Regions from separate parts of the Bradyrhizobium sp. 35 genome, predicted to be linked through region 3. Evidence: predicted binding sites of a transcription regulator. Region 3 holds the regulator's gene; each other region holds the start of a gene.

Region 1 (7,361 bases), on a different contig from region 3:
CTCGTTGATCGGAAACTCCGCAATCGCCACGCCCATGGCGCGAAAGCCTTCGCGCATCGCCGGCGTCGCATCATCGTGCGAGAGCATCCGCACGTCGGCGGCGCGGGCCGTCGCGGCCAGCCGTGACACGGAAGCCGGCACATCCGCGGCGCGGGACATTATGTGTCCGACCAGCCGGTCGAATTCCTCGCTCGACAGGCCGGTGCGCTCCACCATGCGATTGCGCTTGCGCGGCTTGGCCATGTCCCCAACCGTGCCGTCCATGTGGTCGTTGAAGGCGAACAGGTCGACGCGGCCCTCAGTGAGCCATTGGCTGATCTCGGTTTCGGCGTCGAGATTGTAGGTCTCGTGGCGCAGGTGAAAGCGGGTGTCGGCGGCGAATTGCGGGCGCTCCCGTTCGATCGCCTCCATCAGGCTGCGCGCATTGCCGGCGCTGCGCAGGCCCGGCTCCCACGAACAGGTCGTGGCGTGAAAAACCGTGGTGATGCCGTTGCTGATCGCCTGGCGGTCGCTGTCGGCGAGCGCGACGTCGATCGGGAAATCGACCCCGGCGCGCGGCATCATCTGTCGCTCGAAGGCATCGCCATGCAGATCGACGATGCCCGGCAGGACCAGCAGATCGCGCGCCTTGATCGCCAGCCGCGCCCGGCTGCGCGAGGCATTGATCTCTGCGATGTCCGTTCCGGACACGAGAAGCGACGTTTCGGCGAACTCGGAGCCGATCAGGGCCCGCCCGCCCTCGAGGAATATGTCTGTCACGCGACCGCGCTTCGTTTGCTGGCAGAAGAGGGTGCCCCTGCTTCGTATGCCGTGAGGAAATCCTCAATCCCGAGCTTGCGGAAATTGGGCAGGGCTTCACGCAACTTGTCGTGATCCCAGTCCCACCAAGCGAGCCTCGCAAGCCGCCCCGCAACCTCTTCCGAGAACCGCCGGCGCACGATGCGCGCCGGATTGCCGGCGACGATGGTGTAGGCCGGAACGTCCTTGGTGACGATGGCGCCGGCCGCGATCACCGCGCCGGTGCCGATGTTGCGGCCCGGCAGAACGATCGCGCCATGGCCGATCCAGACGTCATGGCCGATATGGACGTGATGCTGGCGCCGCCAGTCGAAGAATTCCGTGTCGTCGCTCTCGCCTTCGAAATAGGCGCTCGAACGATAGGTGAAGTGCGCCTGCGTGGCGCGTTGCATCGGGTGATTGCCCGGATTGATCCGTGTCATCGCCGCGATCGAGCAGAATTTTCCGATGGTGGTGTAGGTGATCTGGGCGTCGTTCACGACATAGGAGTAATCCCCCATCGTCACCTCGTGCAGCATCGTGCGCGCGCCGACCTCGGTGTAGGCCCCAAGCCTGGCGTCGTGCAGCTTCGCGGAGGGATCGACAGTCGGCTGGACCGAAAGAGCTTTGGCGGCCATGTTGAATCCGAACGAGAGGGCGGGCGTTTCTCTTCGAGCGGCTTGATGACAATGTCATGACGACGCCATGACAGGGGATGAACAGGAGATGAGGTGTGTAGGATCGCCGCACCGCAACGTCCGTGTCACACAAGTGTCAAGCGCCGGCGTTAGCGGTGGGTCCCAGCTACTCTGGAGCCCTGCATGCTGGTGGTTGAAGGTCTGACGTGTCGCTTCGGCGTGAAAGCCGCGGTGGACGACGCCTCGTTTCAAGTCTCTCCCGGCGGCTTCGTCGGCGTGATCGGACGCTCCGGCGCCGGCAAGTCGACCCTGCTGCGCACCATCAACCGTCTCGCGACCCCTGCACAGGGCCGCATCCTGTTCGACGGCCTCGACGTCACGGCGCTGCGCGGCAAGGAGCTGCGGCAGTGGCGGGCGCGCTCGGCGATGATCTTTCAGCAGTTCAATCTGGTGGGCCGGCTCGATGTGCTCACCAACGTCCTGATGGGACGGCTTGCGACGATGCCGGCCTGGCGCTCGCTGTCGCAGACCTGGCCCGAGCAGGACAGGGCGCTGGCGATGTCCGCGCTCGAACAGTTCGACATTGCCCCGCTCGCGGCCCAGCGCGCCGATCAGCTCTCCGGCGGCCAGCAGCAGCGCGTCGCGATTGCCCGCGCGCTGGTGCAGCAGCCCGACATCATCCTCGCCGACGAGCCGATCGCCTCGCTCGATCCGCGCAACACCAAGATCGTCATGGATGCGCTGCTGCGCATCAACAAGCACTTCGGCATCACGGTGCTCTGCAATCTGCATTCGCTCGACCTGGCGCGCAGCTATTGCGACCGCCTGATTGGCATGGCGCAGGGCCGCGTGGTGTTCGACGGCGCGCCGGCCGAGCTGACCGACCACGTGGCGCGCGAGCTCTACGATCTCGAAGCCGCCGAAGTCATGGGCGGCACGCCTGCACCGGTGCGACAGGGCATTCCGGCGCTTGGAACGGCGGCCGCCGCCTGAGCTGCGCCGCATCAGGACTTACCAATTTTGCGTCAACCGACCTCAACCAATGAAGAGGCTATCATGATTACTCGCAGATTGATTCTCGCCGGCGCCGCCGCGCTCGCGTTGACGACTTCGGCCTCCGCCGAAGACTGGAAAGCCAAATATCCCGAGCTGACCTTCGCGGTCATTCCGGCGGAAAACGCCTCGGGCGTGACCGAGCGCTGGGCGCCGTTCATGAGCTATCTCTCCAGGGAATTGGGCGTGAAAGTCACGCTGCGCATCGCCAACGACTACGCTGCCGTAATCGAAGGCCAGCGTGCCGGCAACATTCACATCGCGAGCTACGGCTCGGCCTCGTTCGCCCGCGCCCGCCTGACCGGCGTCAAGACCGACGCCTTCGCCAACGACATCAACTCCGACGGCTCCACCGGTTATTACTCGGTGTTCTTCGTCAAGGCGAGCAGCGCCTACAAGAGCATCGACCAGCTCAAGGGCAAGAACCTCGGCCTGGTCGACCCGAACTCGACCTCCGGCAACAACGTGCCGCGCTTCGAGCTCGACAAGATGGGCATCGCGGACGCCGACACCTATTTCAGCAAGGTCGTCTTCACCGGAAGCCACGAGAACGCGATCCTGGCGCTGGCGCAGGGCACGGTCGACGTCGCGGCCAACCAGTGGACCAGCGACAACGACTCGACATTAGCGCAGATGCTGACCAAGGGCATGCTGAAGAATGCCGATGGCTCGGCGATGAAGAAGGATGATTTCCGCATCATCCACAAGTCGGCGCCGATCATCAACGGCCCCTATGCCTACAATTCTGACCTGCCGGAAGAGGCCAAGGCCGCCATCGCCAAGGCGTTCTTCGACGCGCCGGCCAAGGACAAGGCTGCGTTCCATCGCCTCCAGGACGGCCAGAAGAAGGGTTTTCATCCCGCGACCACCAAGGATTGGGATGGCACGATCGAGCTGATCAAGTTCGTCGATGCGCTGCGTAAGAAGAAGGCGTCCTGAGTTTCGGGACGATGCCACTGGAGCCGGGTCGATGGACCCGGCTCTTTCTCTTTGATTGACCATTTTCCTGGCCAAGATGACCGTCGCGGTTTCGATCCTCCCCGAGCAACAGCTCGCCGTGCTCAACGCCGCCTATCGCCAGGCGGTGGCGCGCAAGCGGCTCCGAATCCTGTCTGGAGCCGTGATCTTCGCCGCAGCACTGTGTCTGGCCGCGATCGGCGCTGAAGTGAATCTGCGCACGCTGTTCGCCCACTTTGGCAACTTCATCAGCTATTTCGACCGCATCCTCACACTCGACACCGGCCAGCGGGTCTGGACCGATGTCGGCGAGTGGCTGTGGGGCTGGCGCAAATGGCTGAGGATGCTGGGCGAGACTTTGCTGATCTCCTATGTCGGCACGCTGATCGGCGCGACTTTTGCGTTTTGCCTGAACTTCTTTGCGGCTGAAAACACCTCGCCCGCGCCGTGGTTGCGCTTCGTCGTGCGGCGCCTGCTCGAATTCGCCCGCACGGTCCCCGGCATCGTGTTTGCCCTGATCTTCGTGATCGCCTTCGGGCTGGGGCCGATGGCGGGCGTGCTGGCGATCGCGATTCACTCCACCGGCGCGCTTGGAAAGCTGTTCTCGGAGATCGTCGAGAACGCCGACATGAAACCGGTCGAAGGCGTCCGCTCGACCGGCGCGAGCTGGCTGTCCTGCATGCGCTTCGCCATCCTGCCGCAGGTCACGGCGGGCTATGCCAGCTACGCGCTGCTGCGTTTCGAGATCAACGTCCGCGAGGCCTCCGTGATGGGCTTCGTCGGTGCCGGCGGCATCGGCCAGGAGCTCGTCGTCGCCATCCGCAAGTTCTACTACTCGGACGTCAGCGCCATCCTGCTCACCATCATCGTCACGGTTTTCATTATCGACATCAGCACCGGCTGGCTGCGCGGCCGCCTGTTCGGCAAGGAGGCGCGGACGTGACGGGGCCGCAGGACATTGACACATCAGCGCTTCGCGCGCGCTACCCTGATGTGTTCGACCGGCCGGCTTCGGCGCGGCTCCCGATGCCGGCGATGATCGTCGCGGCGCTCGCGGTTCTGATTTATGGCCTCATCGATCTCGACTTCTCGCCGTCGCGGTTGTTCGCGGGGCTCAGCCAGCTCGGTTGGATCAGCCTGATGATGATCCCGCCGGATCCCGGCTCGTCGCTGCCGGTCTATCTGAAGGCGCTGGGCGAGACGCTGTCGATTGCGCTGCTCGGCACGACGCTGGCCGCGGTCTTCGCGCTGCCGGTCAGTCTTCTTGCCGCGCGCAATGTGGTGCCGTCGAGGATTTTGCGGTTTCCGGTGCGGCGCTTCCTGGATTCAATCCGCGGAGTCGACACGCTGATCTGGGCGCTGGTGTGGATCAACGTGGTCGGGCTCGGCCCGTTTGCCGGCGTGCTCGCTATTGCCGTGTCGGATTTCGGCGCGTTTGGAAAACTGTTCTCGGAGGCGATCGAGGGCGCCGACCAGAAGCAGGTCGAGGGCATCCGCGCCTCCGGCGGTAGCGCGCTGCACGAGATTCGCTTCGGCCTGCTGCCGCAGGTCCTGCCCGTGATTGCCGGGCAGGTGCTCTATTTCATCGAGTCGAATACGCGCTCGGCCACCATCATCGGCATCGTCGGCGCCGGCGGCATCGGCCTCCAGCTCGCCGAGCAGATCCGCGTGCTGGAATGGCAGAAGGTGTCGTTCCTGATCCTGATGATCCTGGTCGCAGTCGCCGCGATCGATTTCGTTTCGGGCAAATTGCGTTTTGCGATTATCGGGCGGCGGGCGGTGGCGTAACCTTCTTCCTTCTCCCCTTGTGGGAGAAGGTGGCGCGAAGCGCCGGATGAGGGGTCTGCATCCTCAATTCAGATCAGTGCGCGGAGGCGAACCCCTCACCCGTCTCGCCGCTAGCGCGGCGAGCCACCCTCTCCCGCAAGGGGAGAGGGGCAGAGGGCAGCCAGTTCACCCGTTCTCCACCAGAAATTCCACCCGCTCCGCCGCAAAGCGCGAATGCTTGGTGACCAGCGGCTTGCCGTCGAGATCGTGATCGGTGGCGTCGACCACCAGGATCGGCCGTCCCAGCGCCAGATCGAGCCGTGCGGCGTCGGTTGCGTCGACGATACCGGCGGTGATCCGGGTCGCGCCGCGGCGATAGTCCCGGACGCCGTAATGCTCGAGCAATTTCGTCATCGAGCGGGTCGCGGCAAAGACGTCGCCCGCAGCGGGGAATAGCTGTGCCGATAGCCACGTCGTGGAGACACAGATCGGCGTGCGGTCGGCGAGGCGCATCGCCTCGATCCGGACCAGCGGTGCGCCGGTCTTGAGGCCAAGCTCCCGCGCGAGTTCGCGGGTCGCAACGTCAGCGGACGCCTCGATCAGCCGGCCATGCGGTTCGCGGCCGTCCGCGCCGACGATCTCGGAGAAACGGGTCCGCGAGCGCAGTGGATAAGCGAGCTTCTGCGCCTCGACATAGGTTCCGCTGCCGCGTTCTGCCCGCACGATGCCGCGCTCGGCAAGCGCGGCCAGCGCGCGTCGCACGGTGTGGCGGTTGACGCGATAGGTTTCGGCGATCTCCACCTCGCCCGGCAGCTTGTCGCCCGCCGCAAAGCGGCCGTCGGCGATGCCGCGCTCGATGCCGTCGGCAACGAGGCGCCACAACGCGACGCCGGAGGAGGCTGTGTCCTGCATGCTCATGTGGCCGGGAAGCTACTCCAGAAATCACGCCTTTGTCACGAAACAGTCATGGCGCTCCCGTATCAAGTTGTCTAGTATCATAGACAACTTGGATTCGGCAAGTTCTGCAGAGAAGTCGGTGGATGCGGTGACCCAGCACAATAATCAGCAAGCCCAGCGCAAGGCCGCAATGTCCGTGCTGGCGCACGCGGAGGCGGGCGAGATCGCCGCTCGCCTCCACGCTCTCGCTTTGCCGGCGCATCAGGATCTGCGCGCGCCGGAAAACGGCCTCGTCATGCTGCGCGGCCGGGTCGGCGGCGATGGTGCGCCGTTCAACCTCGGTGAAGCCACGGTGTCGCGCGCCGCGGTGCGGCTTGCGAGCGGCGAGGTCGGTTTCGGCTACACGCTCGGCCGCGACGGCGAGAAGGCGCGGCTGATCGCGCTGTGCGATGCCCTGGTGCAGTCCAGCGATTTCGGCGCCGCGGTGGAGCGGGACATTATCGCGCCGTTGCGTGAGCAGCTGATGGTCAGGCGCAAGCAGGTGGCGGCCCAGACCGCCGCGACGAAGGTTGATTTCTACACCATGGTGCGCGGTGAGGGGTGAGATCATGACCACGATTGCGGAACTGCCGCCGGGGTTCGCCGATAAGGTCTTGTCGGCGCAATCGACCTTTCGCTCGGTCATGGACGCGATGGCGCGGCCGGGATCGGTGCAGCGCATCGTGCCGACATCAGGAGCGCCTCGTGTGATGATGCGCGGGACGGCCGCGATCGCGCTGACGCTGTTCGATCACGACACGCCGCTCTGGCTCGATGCGCGCATGCATGAGACTTCCGACGTCGTGAAATGGCTGAAATTCCATACTGGTGCGCCGGTGGTGCAGGATTCTTCCATCGCCAGCTTCGCGCTGATCAGCGACGGCGGGGCGCTGCCTTCGCTGGAGCGCTTCGCGCTCGGCACCAGCGAATATCCGGATCGGTCGACCACGTTGATCCTGCAGGTCGAGAGTCTCGATTCGGGACGCAGCTTCGAGCTGCGCGGGCCCGGCATCGACGGCGTCGCCACGCTCCAGGCGTCGATCAAGCCGTTCGACGTGTTCGAGCGACTTCGTATTAACGAGGCGCTGTTTCCGCGCGGTATCGATGTGGTGCTGGTCGCCGATGACGCCATGGTTGCGATCCCGCGCACCACGCGTATCGTGAGCAGGGGAAGCTAAGCATGTATGTCGCAGTCAAAGGCGGCGAACGCGCCATCGAGAACGCCCATCGCCT
Region 2 (7,361 bases), on a different contig from region 3:
GGCAATGCTCATCACGCCCCATACGAACATCGACAGCCAGGCATTAGGCACGTGGATGAACATGATCTTTACCGTCGCGCCCTGCTGATAGTCGTCGGGTGCGGTGGCAGACTGATAGAGCCCGATCGCGAGCAGGATGATGGTCGCGGCCGCAAGCCATGGCAGCAGCCGCGCCGTCAGCGCGAGGAACCGTGTGGGGTTGGCGAGGTCGATCAGCGTCATGGTATCCTGATAATCACCGGTAAGCGCTCACGCAATCAGCACGAAAGTCCGCAGCGAAAGTTGATCGGGGTCAAGGTCAGTCCAGCCCATCTCAATCCAGCCCATGCTTCAGGCTCGCCGCAGCCGCGAAGGGGCCGATCACGAGACTGACCAGCGACAGCGCGCACAGGATCGAGAACGGCGCGCCGAACGTCATGGGTCCGACGATCGCCGCCTGCGAGGCTGCGACGCCGAAGATCAGCACCGGTATCGACAGCGGCAGCACCAGGACAGCTATCAGCAAGCCGCCACGATGCAGCGTCACCGCCAGCGCCGCACCGACCATCCCGGTAAATGTCAGCGCCGGGGTGCCGGCGAGCAGTGTCAGCGCCACAGCACCGGTTGCGACCATGTCGAGGTTGAGCAGCAGGCCGAGCACGGGGGTTGCGACGATCAGCGGCAGGCCGGCGGCCAGCCAATGCGCCAGCGCTTTCGACGCGCAGGCGAGTTCCAGCGGGGTCCGGCTCATCGTGATCAGGTCGAGCGAGCCGTCCTCGTGGTCGGCCATGAACAGCCGGTCCAGGGTCAGCAGGCTCGCCAGCAGCGCCCCCAGCCACAGGATGGCGGGTCCGAGCCGCGACAGCAGTGCCAGGTCCGGCCCCACAGCAAACGGCATCAGCACCACCACGGTCAGAAAGAACAGCACGCCAATCAACGCCCCGCCCCCGACGCGGAGCGCGATCCGGATATCCCGGCGGATGAGGGCAGACAGGGCGGTCATGCCACTGCTCCCAGAGGTGAGGAGGCAGCGTCGGCCGGTTGCGCCGGGCGAGCTGCGCTCCCTCCCCCCTTGTGGGGGAGGGCGGGGGAGGGGGGTAGCCCCGAGGAAGATGGTTCTTGGGTGCGGGCTGCTAGCAACGGAGCGCCCGCCTGCCGAACGCGAGAACCGAGAGAGTGCGCCGTGTGGCACCCCCCTCCCTGACCCTCCCCCACAAGGGGGGAGGGAACGGAGAGGGCGGAGTTCGGCCGCTTGGAAACCTGAGGGTCGACCCGAATCACGCCGCACCCCCGATCCGCAGCTCCCGCGAATCGATCCCGAGCGGGGCATGGGTGGCGGCGACGATCAGGCCGCCGCGCGCCAAGTGCCCGCGCATCAATCCGGAAAACATGTCCTGTCCCGCGACATCGAGCGCCGTGGTCGGCTCGTCCAACAGCCAGACGGGGCGGCGGACGGTGAGCAGGCGGGCCAGCGACAGCCGGCGGCGCTGGCCGGCGGACAGGAAGGCGGCGGGCAGATCGGCGGCATGGTCGAGCCCGACGGTGGCGAGTCCCTTGCCGGTGTCGAAACGCTCGCCGCCGAGAAAATCGGCCCAGAACGTCAGATTCTCCGCCACGCTCAGGGCTGGCTTCAGGGCGTCGCGATGACCCAGATAGTGGCATTGCTCCGGCAACGTCAGCTCGGCGTCACCCCCGTCCAGCGCGATCGTGCCGCTCGCCGGAATGAGCAGGCCCGCGATCAGCCTCAGCAGCGAGGTCTTGCCCGATCCGTTGCGGCCGACGACCGCCACGGCTTCGCCGGAGCCGGCCTCGAAATCGAGCGCGGAAAACACCTCGCGCCCGCCCCGCACGCAACTGACCCCGCGTCCGGAAAGCTGCATCTTGCCTCGTATCGATCCGCTCAAAGCCAGGCCTCAGGAAAACTTGGGGTAGCGTATGGGAATTTTTGGCTCGCGGATTGCCGCGGCACGATTGTGGCTGTGGCGGCGCGGTTAGAAAGCTTCTATAAGCCCGGAACTACTTGATGCGGCAACTCAACCTGCCCCTGCAAGTGACTCAGCCTGCCTACGCTGACGGTGTTAAAATACCCTGCCGGGTATAACTGACAATTGGGATTTCCTACATGACCTCGCTCGACAGCTTCAAATGCAAAAAGACCCTCAAGGTCGGCGCCAAGACCTATGTCTATTACAGCCTGCCCACGGCCGAGAAGAATGGTCTGAAGGGAATTTCGAAACTCCCCTACTCGATGAAGGTTTTGCTCGAGAACCTGCTCCGCAACGAGGACGGCCGCTCGGTCAAGAAGGAAGACATCGTCGCGGTGTCGAAGTGGCTGCGCAAGAAGTCGCTGGAGCATGAGATCGCCTTCCGCCCGGCGCGCGTGCTGATGCAGGACTTCACCGGCGTGCCCGCCGTGGTCGATCTCGCCGCGATGCGCAACGCGATGCAGAAGCTCGGGGGCGACGCCGAGAAGATCAATCCGCTGGTGCCGGTCGATCTCGTCATCGACCACTCCGTGATCGTGAACTTCTTCGGGGACAACAAGGCCTTCGGCAAGAACGTCACCGAGGAATACAAGCAGAACCAGGAGCGCTACGAGTTCCTGAAATGGGGCCAGAAGGCGTTCTCGAACTTCTCCGTCGTGCCGCCCGGCACCGGCATCTGCCACCAGGTCAATCTCGAATATCTCTCCCAGACGGTGTGGACCAAGAAGGAGAAGATGACGGTCGGCAAGAAGACCGGCACCTTCGAGGTCGCGTATCCCGACTCGCTGGTTGGCACCGATTCCCACACCACCATGGTCAACGGCCTTGCCGTGCTCGGCTGGGGTGTCGGCGGCATCGAGGCGGAAGCCTGCATGCTCGGCCAGCCGCTGTCGATGCTGCTGCCCAACGTCGTCGGCTTCAAGCTGAAGGGCGCGATGAAGGAAGGCGTCACCGCGACCGACCTGGTGCTGACGGTGACGCAGATGCTGCGCAAGCTCGGCGTCGTCGGCAAGTTCGTGGAGTTCTTCGGCCCCGGCCTCGACCATCTCTCGGTCGCAGACAAGGCAACCATCGCCAACATGGCGCCCGAATATGGCGCGACCTGCGGCTTCTTCCCGGTCGATGCCGCCGCACTGGATTATCTCAAGACCTCCGGCCGCGCCTCGGCGCGCGTCGCGCTGGTGCAGGCCTATGCGAAGGCGCAAGGGCTGTTCCGTACCGCCAAGTCGCCCGATCCGGTGTTCACGGAAACGCTGACGCTCGACCTCGGTGATGTCGTGCCCTCGATGGCCGGCCCGAAGCGCCCCGAAGGCCGCATTGCGCTGCCGTCCGTGGCCGAGGGCTTTTCGCTCGCGCTCGCCAGCGAATACAAGAAGGCCGAGGAGCCGGGGAAGCGCTTCGCCGTCGACGGCAAGAACTTCGACATCGGCCATGGCGACGTCGTGATCGCCGCGATCACCTCCTGCACCAACACCTCGAACCCGAGCGTGCTGATCGGCGCCGGTCTTCTGGCGCGCAACGCCGCCGCGAAGGGCCTCAAGGCAAAGCCGTGGGTGAAGACCTCGCTCGCCCCGGGCAGCCAGGTGGTGGCGGCCTATCTTGCCCATTCCGGTCTCCAGGCCGATCTCGACAAGGTCGGCTTCAACCTGGTCGGTTTCGGCTGCACCACCTGCATCGGTAATTCAGGTCCGCTGCCCGAGGAGATCTCGAAGTCGATCAACGACAACGGCATCGTCGCGGCTGCGGTGCTCTCCGGCAATCGCAACTTCGAAGGCCGCGTCTCACCGGACGTGCAGGCGAACTATCTGGCTTCGCCGCCGCTCGTGGTCGCCCACGCGCTCGCGGGCACCGTCACCAAGAACCTCGCCGTCGAGCCGCTCGGTGAAGGCAAGGACGGCAAGCCGGTCTACCTCAAGGACATCTGGCCGACGACCAAGGAGATCAACGCCTTCATGAAGAAGTTCGTGACCGCGTCGATCTTCAAGAAGAAGTATGCCGACGTGTTCAAGGGCGACACCAACTGGCGCAAGATCAAGACGGTCGAGAGCGAAACCTATCGCTGGAACATGAGTTCGACCTATGTGCAGAACCCGCCCTATTTCGAAGGCATGAAGAAGGAGCCGGAGCCGGTCACCGACATCGTCGAGGCCCGCATCCTCGCCATGTTCGGCGACAAGATCACCACCGACCACATCTCGCCGGCCGGTTCGATCAAGCTCACCTCGCCCGCCGGCAAATATCTCAGCGAGCACCAGGTGCGTCCGGCCGACTTCAACCAGTACGGCACGCGGCGCGGCAACCACGAAGTCATGATGCGCGGCACCTTCGCCAATATCCGCATCAAGAACTTCATGCTGAAGGGCGCCGACGGCAATATTCCGGAAGGCGGTCTCACCAAGCACTGGCCCGACGGCGAGCAGATGTCGATCTACGACGCCGCGATGAAGTACCAGCAGGAGCAGGTGCCGCTGGTGGTGTTCGCCGGCGCCGAATACGGCAACGGCTCCTCGCGCGACTGGGCCGCGAAGGGCACCCGTCTGCTCGGCGTGCGCGCCGTGATCTGCCAGAGCTTCGAGCGCATCCACCGCTCCAATTTGGTCGGTATGGGCGTGCTGCCGCTGACCTTCGAGGACGGCACCTCCTGGTCGTCGCTCGGTCTGAAGGGCGACGAGAAGGTCACGCTGCGCGGCCTCGTTGGCGACCTCAAGCCGCGCCAGAAGCTGACCGCGGAGATCGTCTCCGGCGACGGTTCGCTGCAGCGCGTTTCGCTGCTCTGCCGCATCGATACGCTGGACGAACTCGAATACTACCGCAACGGCGGCATCCTGCACTACGTGCTACGCAAGCTCGCGGCGTAAGCGCGGATTTGTGAACGGTGGCTCACTGCGAAGTGAGTAGTAGGTTACACGAAGGCGGCCTATCACAAGGCCGCCTTCACGCGTTTGCGGCAGGCTTCAGATGGGCCCGCCCGGCACAGAACCTCCCCTTGTACGGTTCTTGGACGGACAACAAATGTGTGAGGCCCGTAAGATTACGGTGACCATCCGGCGGTAAGATTTCCCTCTCACGAGCAATGGTGTGCGGCGTTCGACATGACAACAATGACGGCTTCTCATCTGGTTTCACGCTGGTCCGGTGCCCTCTGGTCGGGAGCTCTTGGTCTCTGTGCAATCGTCGCCGTCATCCGCCCTGCCGAGGCTGATCCCCGCGCCGTTGTCGAGTTGTTTACCTCGCAGGGCTGCTCCTCCTGCCCGCCGGCCGACAAGATCATCGGCGACCTCGCCCGCGATCCCTCGATCATCGCGCTGAGCATGCCGATCGACTATTGGGACTATCTCGGCTGGAAGGACACATTGGCCGATTCGCGCTTCTCTGCACGGCAGCGTGCGTATTCGCGCATGCGCGGCGACCGCGAAGTCTACACGCCGCAGGTCGTGGTCAACGGCTCCACGCATGTCGTCGGCAGCGACCGCACCGGCATCGAAAGCGCCATCGGCAAAACCGAGACGGGCACTGGTGTGATGAGCGTGCCGGTGACGATGTCGCTCGCGGGCAAGCAGATCAACGTCTCGGTGGCCGCGAGCAAGGAGCCGACGGCGTCCCACGGCGAGGTCTGGATCTGCTCGATTGCGAGGTCGGTGCCGATCGCGATCAGTCGCGGCGAAAATCGCGGACAGCAAGTGATCTATCACAACGTGGTGCGCAACCTGCTGAAGGTCGGCGACTGGACCGGCCGCCCGGAAAGCTGGACGGTGCCGATCGAGAACCTCACGCGTGACGGCGTCGACGGTGCCGTGGTCTATGTCCAGGACGGCAGCCGGGAGAGACCGGGCCCGATGCTGGGCGCGGCGTACACGTCGCTGCACTGACGCGCACTTCGAATCGTCCGACTCAAGCACACTCTCAATCCTCATGGTGAGGAGGCGCGTCAGCGCCGTCTCGAACCATGCAGGCCCTGCTGAGGCAGCTCGGCCTCGATCCTTCGAGACGCCGCTTCGCGGCTCCTCAGGATGAGGGGAAAGGGTTTTTGCTGAGATGCTGAGATATCCGTCGAGGCAGAAACATCCCGACCCAAACAATTCGACTCAAACAAAAAAGGACCAACTCGCGTTGGCCCTCCTTGTCGTGCGAACAGACCCGATCCTGACGGCCCCGGGGGGCTGGGGGCTGAGGAATCCGGAACCGAAAGGACCGGGTCAACGCACATAGGTCTTTTCGCAACGCAGGGCGGCAGTCGCTTGGCGGAAAAGCGGCGACACTATGATTCCTGCTAACGATCCCGTGACGGTTTGCCGCGACAGAGTTCCACCGCTGCGTGTGGGCGGATTGGCTCCGATTCCAAGGTCCTTCCAAGGGCCCTTGCGGTGGGGAACAGTTGGCGCAATCATGCAACCGTCATGATCCGCGGTCGAGGGACGGTCTTCGCGGACGCGGTCATGCTGATGCGACAGGAGGCGGCCTATGAGTCTGTCGGAGGATACCGATCCGAGCGAACAGCGTGCGGCGGCGCGCCCCGCCGCTTCGAATGCGCAACTGAGCCGCGTGACGTTCAACCGGCTCGAGCTGCACCGTATTCTCAATCTCTACGGCCGGATGGTTGCCGAAGGCGAGTGGCGCGACTATGCCATCGACTTCCTCAGGGATCGCGCTGTGTTCTCGGTCTTTCGCCGCGCCTCGGAAGTGCCGATCTATCGTATCGAGAAGGATCCGCGCCTCGCGCGCAAGCAGGGCATGTACAGCGTGATCTCGGCGACGGGCTTGATCCTGCGCCGCGGCCACGAACTGGAGCGCGTGCTCCTGGTGATCGATCGCAAATTGGCGGTGGTGTAGCAGGGATCCAGTAGCCCGGATGAGCGTAGCGACATCCGGGTCTTTGCTTGCAGCGTTCCCGGGTATCGCTTCGCTCACCCGGGCTACGGGCCTTACTTCCCCGGCACGCTCTTGGCGCCCTCGCCGAGGCTCCGCTGCATCATTACCGTGTCCAGCCAGCGGCCGAATTTCAGCCCGACGCTGGGATGCGTGCCGATCATTTTGAAGCCGGCCCTGGTGTGCACGCCGATCGAGCCGGCATTGGTGGAATCCCCAATTACCGCGATCATCTGACGGAAGCCGCGTGCCTCGCATTCGACGATCAGCCGCTCCAGCAGGAGCGCCCCGATGCCGCGGCGGTGGAAGGATGGATCGAGATAGATCGAGTTCTCGACCGTGAAGCGGTAGGCCGGGCGGGGCCGGTAGGCACCGGCATAGGCGTAGCCGGCGACGCGCCCGTCGAGGATGGCGACGAAATAGGGGTAGCCGCCGTCGATCAGCGTGCGGTAGCGGCGCGTCATCTCGGCAAGGTCGGGCGGCTCCAGCTCGAACGTCGCGGTGCCCTCGCGGACAGCCTGCCGATAGATG
Region 3 (7,361 bases):
CATGCTGATGACCTTTCACGACCAGACGCCGCTGCGCCGGGTCGAGGAAATGCGGGCCGATTTCGTCGCCAATGCCAGCCACGAGCTGCGCACGCCGCTGGCCGCGCTGTCCGGCTTCATCGACACGCTCCAGGGCCAGGCCAAGGACGATCCCAAGGCGCGCGAGCGCTTCCTCGGCATCATGCACAACCAAGCCACCCGGATGGCGCGCCTGATCGACGATCTCTTGTCGCTGTCGCGGGTGGAGCTGTCGGCCCATGTGCGGCCCGACACCCTGGTCGACCTGCTGCCGATCATCTTGCAGGTCGCCGATGGGCTCGAGCCGCTGGCGCGGGAACGCCAGGTCGAGGTCGAGACCCAGCTGCCCGAGACCCCGGTGCTGATCGCGGGGGACCGCGAGGAGTTGCTCCGCCTGTTCGAGAATTTGATCGAGAACGCGCTCAAATACGGCGCCTCCGGTGGACGCATTATCGTGTCGCTGATATCAGGCGCGGCCCCTGATGGAACTCAGGAAATCCGGGTGCTGGTCCGGGATTTCGGCCCCGGCATCGCGCCGGAGCACCTGCCGCGGCTGACCGAGCGCTTCTACCGGGTCGATGTCGGCGACAGCCGCTCGCAGGGCGGCACCGGCCTGGGATTGTCGCTGGTGAAACATATGCTTAACCGTCATCGCGGCCGGCTTTTGATCGAAAGCGTGCCCAAACAGGGCGCCACTTTCACCGCCTGTTTTCCCCAGGGCAAGCCTGCGGCTCTGAGCTAAATTCCAGCGATTTCAGCTGCTTAACACTGTCATCCGACTGTCACCAAACCTTCGTAAAAGCTCAGCTGTCCGCTCCTAAAGGGGCGGCACGGGGAGCGCGATCGGGCGCGGATGGCGCTTCGCTCCCCTGTATGGAGACCAGCATGAATTTCCTCAAAACACTCGTCGCTGCTGGCATTGTCGCCGCATCGACGACGGCGGCCTTTGCTGCCGACATCACCGGAGCCGGCGCGACGTTCCCGTTCCCGATCTATTCCAAATGGGCCGACGCCTACAAGAAGGAGACCGGCAACGGTCTGAACTACCAGTCGATCGGCTCCGGCGGCGGCATTAAGCAGATCCAGGCCAAGACCGTGACCTTCGGCGCCAGCGATGCGCCGCTCAAGGCCGAGCAGCTCGAGAAGGACGGCCTCGTCCAGTGGCCGATGGTGATGGGTGCCATCGTGCCCGTCGTCAACATCGAGGGCGTGAAGCCCGGTGAACTGGTGTTCGACGGCGAGACGCTGGCCAGCATCTATCTCGGCAAGATCACCAAATGGGACGACGCCGCGATCAAGAAGCTCAACCCGAACGTGAAGCTGCCCTCGGAGGCCATCACCGTGGTCCGCCGTTCGGACGGTTCGGGCACCACCTTCAACTTCACCAACTACCTCGCCAAGGCCAGCGCGGATTGGAAGAGCAAGGTCGGTGAGGGTACCGCGGTCGAGTGGCCGGTCGGCGTCGGCGCCAAGGGCAATGAAGGCGTGTCCGGCAACATCAGCCAGACCAAGAACTCGATTGGCTATGTCGAGTACGCCTATGCCAAGCAGAACAAGCTGACCTACACCGGTCTCATCAACAAGGCCGGCAAGCCTGTGCAGCCCACCGTCGAAGCCTTCCAGGCGGCCGCCTCCAACGCCGACTGGGCCAAGGCTCCCGGCTACTACGTCATCCTGACCGACCAGCCCGGCGAGAAATCCTGGCCGATCACGGCGGCGACCTTCATCCTCATGCACAAGGACGCCACCGACAAGGCGGCCTCGCAGGAAGCCATCAAGTTCTTCCGCTGGGCCTTCAAGAGCGGCGGCAAGGCGGCTGAAGAGCTCGACTACATCCCGATGCCGGATCCGGTCGTTCAGCTGATCGAGAAGACCTGGGCTGCCGACATCAAGAGCTAGGTTCGCGACGCTCGTGCCCCGGATGCGCTGCGCTGCATCCGGGGCACGGACCAACAAAAAACGTATACTATTTGGTACAGGGGATCGGCGTGGCAGAGATGGCCGTTCAGAGCGATGTAATCGACGACGCCGGACCGTATGACCGCGCCAAGGCCTTGAGCGCGTTCAAGCTCGGCGACGTTACCTTCTACTGGATTACGCGGCTCTCCGCGATCTCGGTGCTTCTGATCCTCGGCGGCATCATCATTTCGCTGATCGTCGGCGCTTTCCCGGCGATGAAAGAATACGGCGTCTCCTTCCTGTGGACGCAGCGCTGGGCGCCCTCCGCAGATCCGCCGGTGCTCGGCGCGCTCGGGCCGATGTACGGCACGCTCGTCACCTCCTTCATCGCGATGCTGATCGCCATTCCCGTGGGTCTCGGCATTGCGATCTTCCTCACCGAGCTCTGCCCGCAATGGCTGCGCCGCCCGATCGGCATGGCAATCGAGCTGCTCGCCGGTATTCCCTCGATCATCTACGGCATGTGGGGCTTCTTCGTGTTGGGTCCGTTCCTGGCCAACACGTTCCAGCCCTTCATGATCAAGATCTTCGACGGCGTTCCCGTGCTGGGCGCGATCTTCGCAGGTCCCCCGTCCTATCTCAGCCTGTTCAATGCCGCGCTGATCCTTGCCATCATGGTGCTGCCCTTCATCACCTCGATCTCGGTCGACGTGTTCAAGACGGTGCCTCCGGTCCTGAAGGAAGCCGCCTACGGCGTCGGCTGCACCACATGGGAAGTCGTCCGCAGCGTGGTGATCCCCTACACCCGGGTCGGCGTCATCGGCGGCATCATGCTGGCGCTGGGCCGCGCGCTCGGCGAGACCATGGCGGTGACCTTCATCATCGGCAACTCGTTCCGGATCTCGTCATCGATCTTTGCGCCGGGCACCACGATCTCGGCGGCGATCGCATCCGAGTTCGCCGAGAGCGACGGCCTGCACCAATCCGGCCTGATCCTGCTCGGCCTCCTGCTGTTCGTTCTGACCTTCTTCGTGCTCGCAGCGGCGCGGCTGATGCTGATGCGGCTGGAAAAGAAGGCGGGGAATTAGCGCCATGAATCCGATCTATTCACGCCGACGCCGCAAGGACATCGTCGTCCGCGGGCTCTGCATCGCCGCAACCGCCTTCGGCGTCACCTGGCTCGCGCTGATCCTGATCACGCTGCTCTACAACGGGCTGGCGGGACTCAATGTCCAGCTGTTCACCGAGAACACGCCGCCACCGGGATCGAACGAGGGCGGTCTGCTCAACGCCATCGTCGGCTCGCTGATCATGACCGTGATCGGCGTCGGCATCGGCGCGCCGCTCGGTATGTTCGCCGGCACCTATCTCGCCGAATACGGCCGCAATGACCGGCTGACCTCGGTGATCCGCTTCATCAACGACATCCTGCTCTCGGCGCCCTCGATCATCATCGGCCTGTTCATCTACGGCGCCGTGGTGGTGCCGATGCGCGGCTTCTCGGCGATCGCAGGCTCGCTCGCCCTCGCGGTCATCGTGATCCCGGTGGTGCTGCGCACGACCGAGGACATGCTGCTGCTGGTGCCGAACGCGTTGCGCGAGGCGGCCTCGGCGCTCGGCCTGCCGCGTTCGCTGGTGATCCAGCGGATCGCTTATCGTGCTGCCCGATCGGGTCTCATCACCGGCGTGCTGCTCGCGACCGCTCGCGTCGCCGGTGAAACCGCGCCGCTGCTGTTCACCGCGCTATCGAACCAGTTCTTCAGCCTCGGCCTGAACAAGACGATGGCGAACCTGCCTGTGACCATCAACAACTTCGTGCAGAGCCCCTATGCCTATTGGAAGCAGTTGGCCTGGAGCGGGGCGCTGCTCATCACCCTGACCGTTCTTGCCCTTAATATTTTCGCGCGCATCCTTGGCGCCGAGAGGACCGCAAAATGAGTGATCTTTCCGTGTCGATGAGCGCGTCCGGTGGACTGCCGCACGCGGCGGTGCTGCCCGAGGCGCCCCCCAAGGTGACCGTGCGTAACCTGGACTTCTATTACGGCGAGCACCATGCGCTGAAGAACATCAACCTGACGCTCGGCGCCAACCGCGTTACGGCGTTCATCGGTCCGTCGGGCTGCGGCAAGTCGACCCTGCTGCGCATCTTCAACCGGATGTACGACCTCTATCCCGGCCAGCGCGCCACCGGTCAGCTCATGCTCGATCAGACCAACATTCTCGACCCCAGGCTGGACCTCAATTTGCTGCGCGCCCGCGTCGGCATGGTGTTCCAGAAGCCGACGCCGTTCCCGATGACGATCTACGAGAACATCGCGTTCGGCATCCGTCTCTATGAGAAGATCTCGAAGTCCGAGATGGACGGCCGCGTCGAGAAGGCGCTGCGCGGCGGCGCGCTGTGGAACGAGGTCAAGGACAAGCTCAACGCCTCCGGCCTGTCGCTCTCCGGCGGCCAGCAGCAGCGCCTCTGCATCGCCCGCACCGTCGCGGTGCGGCCCGAGGTGATCCTGTTCGACGAACCCTGTTCGGCGCTCGACCCGATCTCGACCGCCAAGGTCGAGGAGCTGATCCAGGAGCTGTCCGAGGATTACACGATCGCTATCGTCACCCACAACATGCAACAGGCGGCGCGCGTCTCCGACAAGACCGCCTTCATGTATCTCGGCGAGCTGATAGAGTTCGACGACACCAGCAAGATCTTCACGTCGCCGTCAGATCGGCGCACGCAGGATTACATCACCGGCCGGTTCGGCTAGGAGACGCGACATGGGTTCTGAACATACCGCAAAGGCTTTCGACACCGACCTCCAGGAACTCACTCGCCTGGTCGCCGAGATGGGCGGCATCGCCGAGCGCATGATCGTCGAGTCCGTCGACGCGCTGATCCGCCGCGACGTCCCGCTCGGCCAGCGCGTCGTCGCCATCGACACCGAGCTCGACGCGCTGCAGAAGCGCATCGAGGAGCGTGCGGTGCTCACCATCGCCCGCCGCCAGCCGATGGCGGTCGATCTGCGCGAGATCGTCGGCGCCATGCGCGTCGCGACCGATCTCGAGCGCATCGGCGACCTCGCCAAGAACATGGGCAAGCGCGTCGCGGCGCTGGAGACGGACTTCCATCCGCTCAAGCTGTTCCGCGGCCTCGAGCACATGACCGACCTCGTGCAGCAGCAGGTCAAGTCGGTGCTGGACGCCTATGCCGCGCATGATTTGCCGGCGGCGATGGCGGTGTGGAAGGGCGACGAGGAAGTCGACGCCATCTGCACCTCGCTGTTCCGCGAACTCCTCACCTACATGATGGAGGATCCGCGCAATATCTCGTTCTGCATCCATCTGATGTTCTGCGCCAAGAACATCGAGCGGATCGGCGACCACGCCACCAATATCGCCGAGACCGTGTTCTACATGATCGAGGGCCAGGCGATCACCGACAAGCGGCCGAAGGGCGACATGACGACCTTTGCCAACACGGTACCGAACACCTGAAGACTTAAGGAGCGACGACCCGATGGGCGCACGCATTATGGTGGTTGAGGACGAGGAAGCCCTGACCGAGCTTCTCCGCTACAACCTCGAAGGCGACGGCTATGACGTCGAGACGGTGATGCGCGGCGACGACGCCGACACCCGCCTCAAGGAGCACATCCCCGATCTGATCGTGCTCGACTGGATGCTGCCGGGCCTGTCAGGCATCGAATTGTGCCGGCGGCTTCGCACCCGTCCCGAGACCAAGCAGCTCCCGATCATCATGCTCACCGCGCGCGGCGAGGAGAGCGAGCGGGTGCGGGGTCTTGCGACCGGCGCCGACGATTACATCGTCAAGCCGTTCTCGGTGCCGGAGCTGCTGGCGCGCGTGAAAGGCCTGCTGCGGCGCGCGAGCCCGGAGCGCCTCGCCACCGTCCTTGCTTTTGGCGACATCGAGCTCGACCGTGACAAGCGCCGCGTGGCGCGCTCGGGCCGGCCGATCGATCTCGGTCCGACCGAATATCGCCTGCTGGAGTTCTTCCTGGAGCATCCGGGACGGGTGTTCTCGCGCGAGCAGCTGCTCGACAGCGTCTGGGGCCGCGACATCTATATCGACGAGCGCACCGTCGACGTGCATATCGGCCGCCTGCGCAAGCTGCTCAATCTCGGCCGCGAGCAGGACCCGATCCGCACCGTCCGCGGCGCCGGCTACGCGCTGGATGATCGCTTCGCGAAGGCGGAGCAGGTGTAGGGTTGCAGGCTTGTTTGTTGGCGAGCTGTCCCTGCATTCTCAGCCGTCGTCCCGGACAAGCGAGCGAAGCGAGCGCTGATCCGGGACCCATAACCACCGAACGTGGTTTGGCGAAGACTCGGAGTGACCCCTTCCGCACGATTATTGCGTGCTCGGAGTATGGGTCCCGGCCCCCCGTGCGCAATTGCGCACTAGGCCGGGACGACACTGAAATTGTTGAACTGTCTTCGCGTGACGACTAACGGGGACCCGGCTTTACCGGTGCGCGGCGCCGATCCGACGCGGGCTGGTACGCAACGCGCGAGTGCTGGGCGCAATAGGGCAGTCCGGACAGCGCCCTTCCACCGCAGAAGAAGAAGTCCGGGGTCGAGGGATCGCCGACCGGCCAGTGGCAGGTCGCCTCGTTCAATTCCAGCAGCGACAGCCGCTGGCTCATCGGCACCACGTTGTCGTAGGTGACCGGATCCGGCTCAGCCTCGACCTCGAAGGCCTGCGCCAGCGCGGTGTTGCCGCGCGAGATCGGGCGGCTCACCCGCATCATGTGCTGCGCGGGGCGCGCCTTGCGCGGCCGCGGCGCTGCCGATGATGGGCTCTTGGCGCGGCCCGAAAGGCCGAGCCTGTGCACTTTGCCGATCACGGCATTGCGGGTCACATTGCCGAGCTCCGCCGCGATCTGGCTGGCCGAAAGTCCGGCCTCCCAGAGCTTTTTCAGCTGCTCGACGCGATCATCGGACCAGGTCAAAACCGTCATTGCACCCTTTCCCTCGCTGCGCGCCAGCCATCCTGGGGCCTCGCAGCGAATGCCTAAGCCTTCAAAAACCCGTGCCGCCAGAATCCCTTAAGGCTCGCCGGGCGCGTCTTGAACGCCCGAACGTTTACGCCGGTACATAAGGACTTAAAGATCAGAACCACTGCACGAGATGTCGTATCTGACAATCCAAACGCTACAATATGGCGTGACTCCCGCGCAAGAGTCCGCCGACTCGCTTCCACATGTTCCGTGGCCAAATCCCGCAAAATCGGCACCGCAAGACTACGGATTCAGCGTTTCGCGAGGCTTTCCGGGCGGCATTGACACCCGTTTCACCAGGCCTAAGATAGTCGCACGTGCCGCCCTCAAGAGGCGGCACGTTTCGTTTTCCGGGCCGGTCGATGGTGCGTTGCGCAATGCACGCTCACTCCGTCCGCAACATTCAAGTGACCATCATGACTAACAGCGCAGCGCCGCATT
Region 4 (7,361 bases), on a different contig from region 3:
AAAACAGCGCAAGCCCCAGGATCATAACCAGCAGACCCACGAGATTCTCCCCTCAACCAGCGCCCCAGCCCATGGCGTATCATCGATTGGCCGCGGGTCGCAACTGATGCGCTACTTGCCGATCTCGCGATTGTCGACATACCGGATCGCGATCGGCCGCCCGGCGATGGCACCGCCAAAACCGCCGGTGAACTTCAGCGGCAGGCAGGCGTTCAACGATGAATTGATTGCATTAAGATAGGTAGTTCTCGTCTCGGCGGGCACGCCTGCGGTCGCAAAGGTCAGGCGCGGCGGGCCGATCAGGCCGCCCGATTTGTTGAAGCTGAAACGCACGGCGATCTGCATGCCCGCGCGGGCATTGTCCGATGGCGGTGACCAGCAGCTGCGCAGCTCGGCGAAGAGATCGCCGATCGTATCGAGATCGTGAATAGGCTTTTGGTATTTGGCGCGATCGGCGTCCGCTGGCACGCTTTGGATCGTGAGCTGGAGGTTCTGCCCGTAGGAATAGTCGATCTCGGGAATGCAGGGACCAGGCTCGAGCGGGCTGCAATAGGATGGCGTGCAGGGCCGGCCGTCGAGCACACTGCATGGCTCGTGCGAAAACGGAATTGGGTTGATCTGTCGCGGCCGCGCGTCGGTGGCAACGATCGAGATCGCCAGCAGGAGAAAAACAAGGATGCCGCGCCACATCATGCGATCTCACAATACCGCAAGAGTAAAACGTGGCATTACCTCCGACAACGTCAAGATCGCCGGCGTTCACGTGCTCGCGTTCAACCTCGGTGTCGTCGCCCGGCTTGACCGGGCGACCCAGTACTCCGGGACGTCTGTGATTGAGCCGGGAAGCCGCGGCGTACTGGATGCCCCGGTCAAGCCGGGGCATGACAGCGGAGGGTGAGGAGCGGACGGAGCTACGCCCTAGCCCTTCTTCTTGACGTCCTTGACGTTGGTGAACTCGATGCCCTCGGCACGTTCCCTTGTGTAGCCGAGATAGAACTCGTTCCGCGCCAGATAGACGGGATCCCCGTCGACATCGTCGGCGATGCTGGAGGTGTTGGCGGCGATGAAGGTATCGAGCTTCTTGCGGTCGTCCGAAGAGACCCAGCGCGCGAGTTGGAACTCGCTGACCTCGAATTCGACTGGGAGGGAATATTCCGCATCCAGCCGGGCCTTCAGCACGTCGAGCTGGAGTGCGCCAACGACGCCAACCAACGCCGGTGCGCCGTCGCGCGGGCGGAATACCTGCACCACGCCCTCTTCCGACATCTGCTGAAGCGCTTCCTTCAGCTTCTTCGCTTTCATGGCATCGGTGAGACGCACGCGGCGGACGATTTCCGGCGCAAAGCTCGGCACGCCCACGAAGTTGAAATCCTCACCGTCGGTCAGCGTGTCGCCGATGCGCAGCGTGCCGTGATTGGGAATGCCGACGACGTCGCCGGCATAAGCCTCGTCCGCAACCGAACGGTCCTGCGCGAAGAAGAATTGCGGGCTGGACAGCGGCATGCTCTTGCCGGTGCGCACGAGCTTCGCCTTCATGCCGCGGCTCAGCTTTCCGGAGCAGAGGCGGGCGAAAGCGATGCGGTCGCGGTGGTTGGGATCCATGTTGGCCTGGATCTTGAACACGAAGGCGCTCATGCGCGGGTCGGTGGCTTCGACCTTGCGCTGGTCGCTCTCCTGCGCGCGCGGCTCGGGCGCGAACTTGCCGAGTCCTTGCAGCAGGTCACCGACGCCGAAATTGCGCAGCGCGCTGCCGAAATAAACCGGCGTCAGATGGCCCTCGCGAAACGCTTCGAGCTCGAACGGTTTAGAAGCCGCGGTGACGAGTTCGAGCTCGTCCTTGACCGCCGACACGTCGAGATTGGCATTGAGCTTGGCGAGCTCGGCGATCTCGATCTGCTGCGCCGCGCCAGTTTTGGCGCCACCGCCTTCGAGCAGGCGCACGCCGCCATTGACGACGTCATAGGTGCCGAGGAACTCGCGGCCGCGGCCGACAGGCCAGGTCATCGGCGTGGTATCGAGCGCCAGCGTCTTCTCGATCTCGTCGAGAAGCTCGAAGACGTCGCGGCTCTCGCGGTCCATCTTGTTGATGAAGGTGATGATCGGGATATCCCGAAGACGACACACCTCGAACAGCTTTCGGGTGCGCGCCTCGATGCCCTTGGCGGCGTCGATCACCATGACGGCGGAATCGACCGCCGTGAGCGTGCGATAGGTGTCTTCCGAAAAGTCCTCGTGGCCCGGCGTGTCCAGCAGGTTGAACACGAGGCCCTCGAACTCGAAGGTCATGACCGAGGTCACGACCGAGATGCCGCGCTCGCGCTCGATCTTCATCCAGTCCGAACGCGTGTTGCGCCGCTCGCCCTTGGCCTTGACCTGGCCGGCCAGATTGATGGCGCCACCGAACAGCAGCAGCTTTTCGGTCAGCGTGGTCTTGCCGGCGTCCGGATGCGAGATGATCGCAAAGGTACGCCGCCGCGACACTTCAGCGGCAAGCGAGGAACGGGCCGTCGATTCGGCTGTGGTGGCGATGTCGGACATTGCGGCAGCGTTTGGCAGGGAAAATGAGCCTGATCAAGCCTGATCTGGTGATTGCGGAGGCTTCCGGCCAGCCCCATATCGGGCTTGGGTTGGGAGGGACGGCCTTCCCTTGCTATCAGCACACCAGTCGCGGGGACGACCCTGCCTTGAATGGAGGGTCGTCATGGCCTGGAGCATCCTGTTCGTCGCCGGTCTGCTGGAGATCTCCTGGGCCATCGGCCTCAAATATACCGAGGGGTTCACCAGGCTCGTTCCGTCAATCCTCACGCTCGGCGCCATGGCCGGCAGCATCATCCTGCTCGGGCTCGCTCTCAAATCGCTGCCGATTGGAACCGCTTATGCGGTCTGGACCGGCATCGGTGCGGTCGGCACCGCGACGCTCGGCATCATCCTGTTCGGCGAGCCGGCCACCGCGTTCCGCCTCGCCAGCATCGGGCTGATCGTCGCCGGCATTGTCGGACTGAAGCTGGTTACCTGACGAAGATCTTGACCGCCCACCAGCTCAGTGCGGCGACGATGGCCGAGGCCGGCATCGTGATCACCCAGGCATAGACGATCGAGCTGGCGACGTTCCAGCGCACCGCCGAGAGGCGGCGGGCCGCGCCGACGCCGACGATGGCGCCGGTGATGGTGTGGGTGGTCGAGACCGGAACACCGAGAAAGGTCGCCATGAACAGGGTCGCGGCACCGCCGGTCTCGGCGCAAAAGCCCTGCATCGGGGTCAGCTTAGTGATGCGCAGGCCCATGGTGCGGACGATGCGCCAGCCGCCCATCAGCGTCCCCATCGCCATCGCGGCCTGGCACGAGAGCACCACCCAGAAGGGTACGAAGAATTCGCCGCCGAGCTGGCCCTGCGAATAGAGCAGCACGGCGATGATGCCCATGGTCTTCTGAGCGTCGTTACCACCATGACCGAGCGAATAGAGCGAGGCGGAGGCGAATTGCAGGATGCGGAAGGCGCGATCCACGGCAAAGGGCGTGGAGCGCACCGAGGCCCAGGAGACGATCGCGACCAGCACCATCGCGAGCAGGAAGCCGACCAGCGGAGACAGCACGATGGCGATCACCGTCTTGGACAACCCGCTCCAGACCGCCGCTGAAAGGCCGGCTTTGGCCACGCCGGCACCAAACAAGCCGCCGATCAATGCATGAGACGAGGACGATGGGATGCCGAGCGCCCATGTCACCAGGTTCCAGACGATGGCGCCGACCAGCGCGGCGAAGATCACCTGAGCATCCACGATCGCGGGATCGATGATGCCGGTGCCGATAGTCTGGGCAACGTGCAGCCCGAACACCATGAAGGCGACGAAGTTGAAGAACGCGGCCCAGAACACCGCGTATTGCGGCCGCAATACGCGGGTCGAGACGATGGTCGCGATCGAATTGGCGGCGTCGTGCAGGCCGTTCAGGAAGTCGAACAGCAGCGCGACGGCGATCAATCCGACCAGGACGGGAAGACCCAACGCAACATCCACGGCGTGGCCCCTGCCCTAAACTTGCTCGATGACGATGCTGTTGATCTCGTTCGCGACGTCGTCGAAGCGGTCGGCGACTTTCTCGAGATGGTCGTAGATCTCTGCGCCGACGATGAAATCCATCGCGTTGCCGCCGCGATGCTTGAGGAACAGTTCCTTCAGCCCGATATCATGGAGATCGTCGACGCGGCCTTCCAGCTTGCCAAGCTCTTCCGTGATCGCGGTCAGCATGGCCACGTTCTGACCGATCTTCTGCATCAGCGGCAGCGCGCGGCCGACCAGATTGGCGCATTCGATCAGAAGCCCGCCGATCTCCCGCATCGGCGGCTCGAAGCTGCGGACCTCGAACAGCATCACGGCCTTGGCGGTCTGCTGCATCTGGTCGATGGCGTCGTCCATCGAGGTGATCAGGTTCTTGATGTCGCCGCGGTCGAACGGGGTGATGAAGGTGCGGCGCACCGCGGTCAGCACCTCACGGGTGATGTTGTCGGCATCGTTCTCGAACTGGTTGACGCGCTGGCAATAGACCGGCGTCTCCTCGCCCCCGTTGAGCATGCTCTGGAGCGCGATCGAGCCCTGGATCACGGTCTGGGCGTGGCGGTCGAACAGGTCGAAGAACCGTTCTTCCTTCGGCAGGAAAGCGCGAAACAATCGCATCATGGGGGAGAGACTACCGGTTGGATGATGGCCTGGCCCAAGCGGGCCGTCATGAAACTGTCATAGACCATTTTCGATCCACGCGCGTGCCACCTCACGCCCGTGGAGCTGGATCATCCACCGCTTTCGCGCGTCAACACATCTTCTATTATATCAATGACTTACAGCGACCGCCGGAAGTAATGCGCTATTTCGCCGATGACGCCACGGCGGAAGGTGAGCACGCAGATCACGAAGATCGAGCCCTGGATCACGGTCACCCATTGGCCGAACCCCGCCAAATATTGCTGCATGGCGATGATCACGAAGGCACCGACCACGGGACCGAAGACGGTTCCGAGTCCGCCGACCAGCGTCATCAGCACGACTTCGCCCGACATCGACCAGTGCACGTCGGTGAGCGAGGCATTCTGCGCCACGAAGACTTTCAGCGCACCGGCAAAGCCGGCCAGCGTGCCCGACAGGACGAAAGCCAGGAACTTGTACTGATCGGTGCGGTAACCCAGCGAGATCGCGCGCGGCTCGTTCTCGCGGATCGCCTTGAGGACTTCGCCGAACGGCGAGTTGATGATGCGGAAGATCAGCAGGAAGCCGGCGAGGAAACCGACCAGCACCACGTAGTAGAGCACGGTGGGCTTGGTCAGATCGAAGACGCCGAACATGCGTCCCTGCGGAATGCCCTGGATGCCGTCTTCGCCATGGGTGAACGGCGCCTGGAGGTAGATGAAGTACAAGAGCTGCGACAGCGCCAGCGTGATCATCGAGAAATAGATGCCCTGGCGGCGGATCGAGATATAGCCCGTGATGAGCGAGAGCACGAAGGCACCGGCGACCCCGACGAGGATGCCGAGTTCCGGCGGCAGCGCCCATACTTTCAGCGCATGCGCGCTGCAATAGCCGGCCGTGCCCAGGAACATCGCATGGCCGAAGGACAGCAAACCGCCGTAGCCGATCAGCAGGTTGAAGGCGCAGGCGAGCAGCGCGAAGCACAGCGCCTGCATCACGAAGAACGGGTAGACCCCCGTGAATGGCACCGAAGCCAGCAGCAGCGCCATCACCACGAACACGATCATCTCGTCGCGGATCGCGCGCGGGGTTACCGGCAGCGTGTCGTCCGTCAAGGCTGTCATATCAGGCCGCCCTTCCCGTCAATCCCGTTGGCTTCACCAAGAGCACCAGCACCATCAGCACGAACACGACGGTGTTGGAGGCCTCGGGGTAGAAATATTTGGTCAGGCCTTCGATCACACCGAGCGCGAAGCCGGTGATGATGGAGCCCATGATCGATCCCATGCCGCCGATCACGACCACCGCGAACACCACGATGATGAGGTCGGCGCCCATCAACGGCCGCACCTGGTTGATCGGCGCCGACAGCACGCCGGCGAGCGCTGCAAGGCCGACACCGAGGCCGTAGGTCAGCGTGATCATGCGCGGCACGTTGACGCCGAAGGCGCGCACGAGCGTCGGGTTTTCGGTGGCGGCGCGCAAATAGGCGCCGAGCCGCGTCTTCTCGATCAGGAACCAGGTCGCGATGCAGACCACCAGCGAGAAGATGACGACCCAGCCGCGATAGACGGGCAGGAACATGAAGCCGAGATTCATGCCGCCCTTAAGCTGGTCCGGAATGGCGTAAGGCAGGCCGGAGGAGCCGAAGTAGTTCTGAAACACGCCCTGCACGATCAGCGCAATGCCGAAGGTCAGCAGCAGGCCGTAGAGATGATCCAGCCCGGTCAGCCATTGCAGCATGGTCCGTTCCAGGATCATGCCGAAGATGCCGACGATAACAGGCGCAAGCAGCAACGCCCACCAGTAGTTGATGCCGCCGAGGTTCAGCAGGAAGTAGGCGACGAACGCGCCCATCATGTAGAGTGCGCCATGGGCGAAATTGATGATGTTGAGCATGCCGAAGATCACGGCAAGCCCGAGACTGAGCAGCGCGTAGAACGAGCCGTTGATCAGTCCTACCAGTAGCTGAGCGTAAAGAGCCTGCATCGATCCCGCACCTGGTCCCTTCGGCGTTCCCTGAAAGTCGCCCGCAGGCCTGATGGCCTGCGGGCGGTTGGCTTACTTCTTCAAGAGCGCGCACTTGCTCTCGGACAGCGGCGTGAAGGCCTGGTCGCCCGGCACCGTGCCGACCAGCTTGTAGAAGTCCCACGGTCCCTTGGACTCGGAGGGCTTCTTCACCTCGAACAGATAGGCATTGTGGATGGTGCGGCCGTTGGGCTGGATCTCGCCCTTGCCGAACAGATCGTCTTCCGTCGGCATCGACTTCATCTTCTCGACGACCTTGACGCCGTCATGCGGGTTGCCGCCGAGCGCTTCCAGTGCCTTGAAATAGTGACGCACGCCCGCATAGACGCCGGCCTGCACCATGGTCGGCGGCGCGTTGTTCTTCATCTTCTCGGCGAAGCGCTTCGAGAACGCCCGGGTCTGGTCGTTCATGTCCCAGTAGAAGGTCTCGGTGAAGTTGAGGCCCTGTGCGGTCTCGAGCCCGATCGCCTTGACGTCGGTGAGGAACAGCAGCAGCGCCGCGAGCTTCTGGCCGCCCTTGACGATGCCGAACTCGGCCGCCTGCTTGATCGTGTTGGTGGTATCGCCGCCGGCATTGGCAAGGCCGATGATCTTGGCCTTGGAAGCCTGCGCCTGGAGCAGGAAGGACGAGAAGTCCGGCGTGTTCAGCGGGTG

What was found. The regulator PhoB, encoded in region 3, activates phosphate uptake and scavenging genes when phosphate is short. The targets are predictions, from matches to a motif close to TGTCATNNANCTGTCAT.
Region 1: phnC (phosphonate ABC transporter ATP-binding protein) is a predicted target of PhoB. The motif match lies at 1,461-1,477, and genes of this name have one in related genera.
Region 2: IVB36_RS07700 (DUF2794 domain-containing protein) is a predicted target of PhoB. The motif match lies at 6,347-6,363, and genes of this name have one in related genera.
Region 4: IVB36_RS09625 (DUF47 domain-containing protein) is a predicted target of PhoB. The motif match lies at 4,721-4,737, and genes of this name have one in related genera.

The regions. Positions count from the first base shown of each region.
Region 1 covers NZ_JADPJC010000028.1:24,338-31,698, forward strand. The annotation lists gene IVB36_RS05280 (alpha-D-ribose 1-methylphosphonate 5-triphosphate diphosphatase) at 1-759, opposite strand, end outside; gene IVB36_RS05285 (acetyltransferase) at 756-1,415, opposite strand; gene phnC (phosphonate ABC transporter ATP-binding protein) at 1,599-2,408, shown strand; gene phnD (phosphonate ABC transporter substrate-binding protein) at 2,472-3,407, shown strand; gene phnE (phosphonate ABC transporter, permease protein PhnE) at 3,484-4,368, shown strand; gene phnE (phosphonate ABC transporter, permease protein PhnE) at 4,365-5,213, shown strand; gene phnF (phosphonate metabolism transcriptional regulator PhnF) at 5,379-6,110, opposite strand; gene phnG (phosphonate C-P lyase system protein PhnG) at 6,229-6,693, shown strand; gene phnH (phosphonate C-P lyase system protein PhnH) at 6,698-7,306, shown strand; gene IVB36_RS05325 (carbon-phosphorus lyase complex subunit PhnI) at 7,309-7,361, shown strand, end outside.
Region 2 covers NZ_JADPJC010000044.1:64,659-72,019, reverse strand. The annotation lists gene IVB36_RS07725 (heme ABC transporter permease) at 1-222, opposite strand, end outside; gene ccmB (heme exporter protein CcmB) at 314-982, opposite strand; gene ccmA (heme ABC exporter ATP-binding protein CcmA) at 1,257-1,859, opposite strand; gene acnA (aconitate hydratase AcnA) at 2,102-4,822, shown strand; gene IVB36_RS07705 (DUF1223 domain-containing protein) at 5,057-5,833, shown strand; gene IVB36_RS07700 (DUF2794 domain-containing protein) at 6,426-6,794, shown strand; gene IVB36_RS07695 (GNAT family N-acetyltransferase) at 6,887-7,361, opposite strand, start outside.
Region 3 covers NZ_JADPJC010000144.1:156,908-164,268, reverse strand. The annotation lists gene IVB36_RS29515 (ATP-binding protein) at 1-760, shown strand, start outside; gene pstS (phosphate ABC transporter substrate-binding protein PstS) at 904-1,917, shown strand; gene pstC (phosphate ABC transporter permease subunit PstC) at 2,016-3,005, shown strand; gene pstA (phosphate ABC transporter permease PstA) at 3,010-3,855, shown strand; gene pstB (phosphate ABC transporter ATP-binding protein PstB) at 3,852-4,673, shown strand; gene phoU (phosphate signaling complex protein PhoU) at 4,684-5,400, shown strand; gene phoB (phosphate regulon transcriptional regulator PhoB) at 5,423-6,130, shown strand; gene IVB36_RS29480 (GcrA family cell cycle regulator) at 6,369-6,881, opposite strand; gene IVB36_RS29475 (aspartate aminotransferase family protein) at 7,337-7,361, shown strand, end outside.
Region 4 covers NZ_JADPJC010000050.1:288,790-296,150, reverse strand. The annotation lists gene IVB36_RS09655 (NnrU family protein) at 1-40, opposite strand, end outside; gene IVB36_RS09650 (hypothetical protein) at 112-690, opposite strand; gene IVB36_RS09645 (hypothetical protein) at 677-898, shown strand; gene IVB36_RS09640 (peptide chain release factor 3) at 919-2,538, opposite strand; gene sugE (quaternary ammonium compound efflux SMR transporter SugE) at 2,702-3,016, shown strand; gene IVB36_RS09630 (inorganic phosphate transporter) at 3,009-4,016, opposite strand; gene IVB36_RS09625 (DUF47 domain-containing protein) at 4,032-4,676, opposite strand; gene IVB36_RS09620 (branched-chain amino acid ABC transporter permease) at 4,835-5,803, opposite strand; gene IVB36_RS09615 (branched-chain amino acid ABC transporter permease) at 5,805-6,668, opposite strand; gene IVB36_RS09610 (ABC transporter substrate-binding protein) at 6,741-7,361, opposite strand, start outside.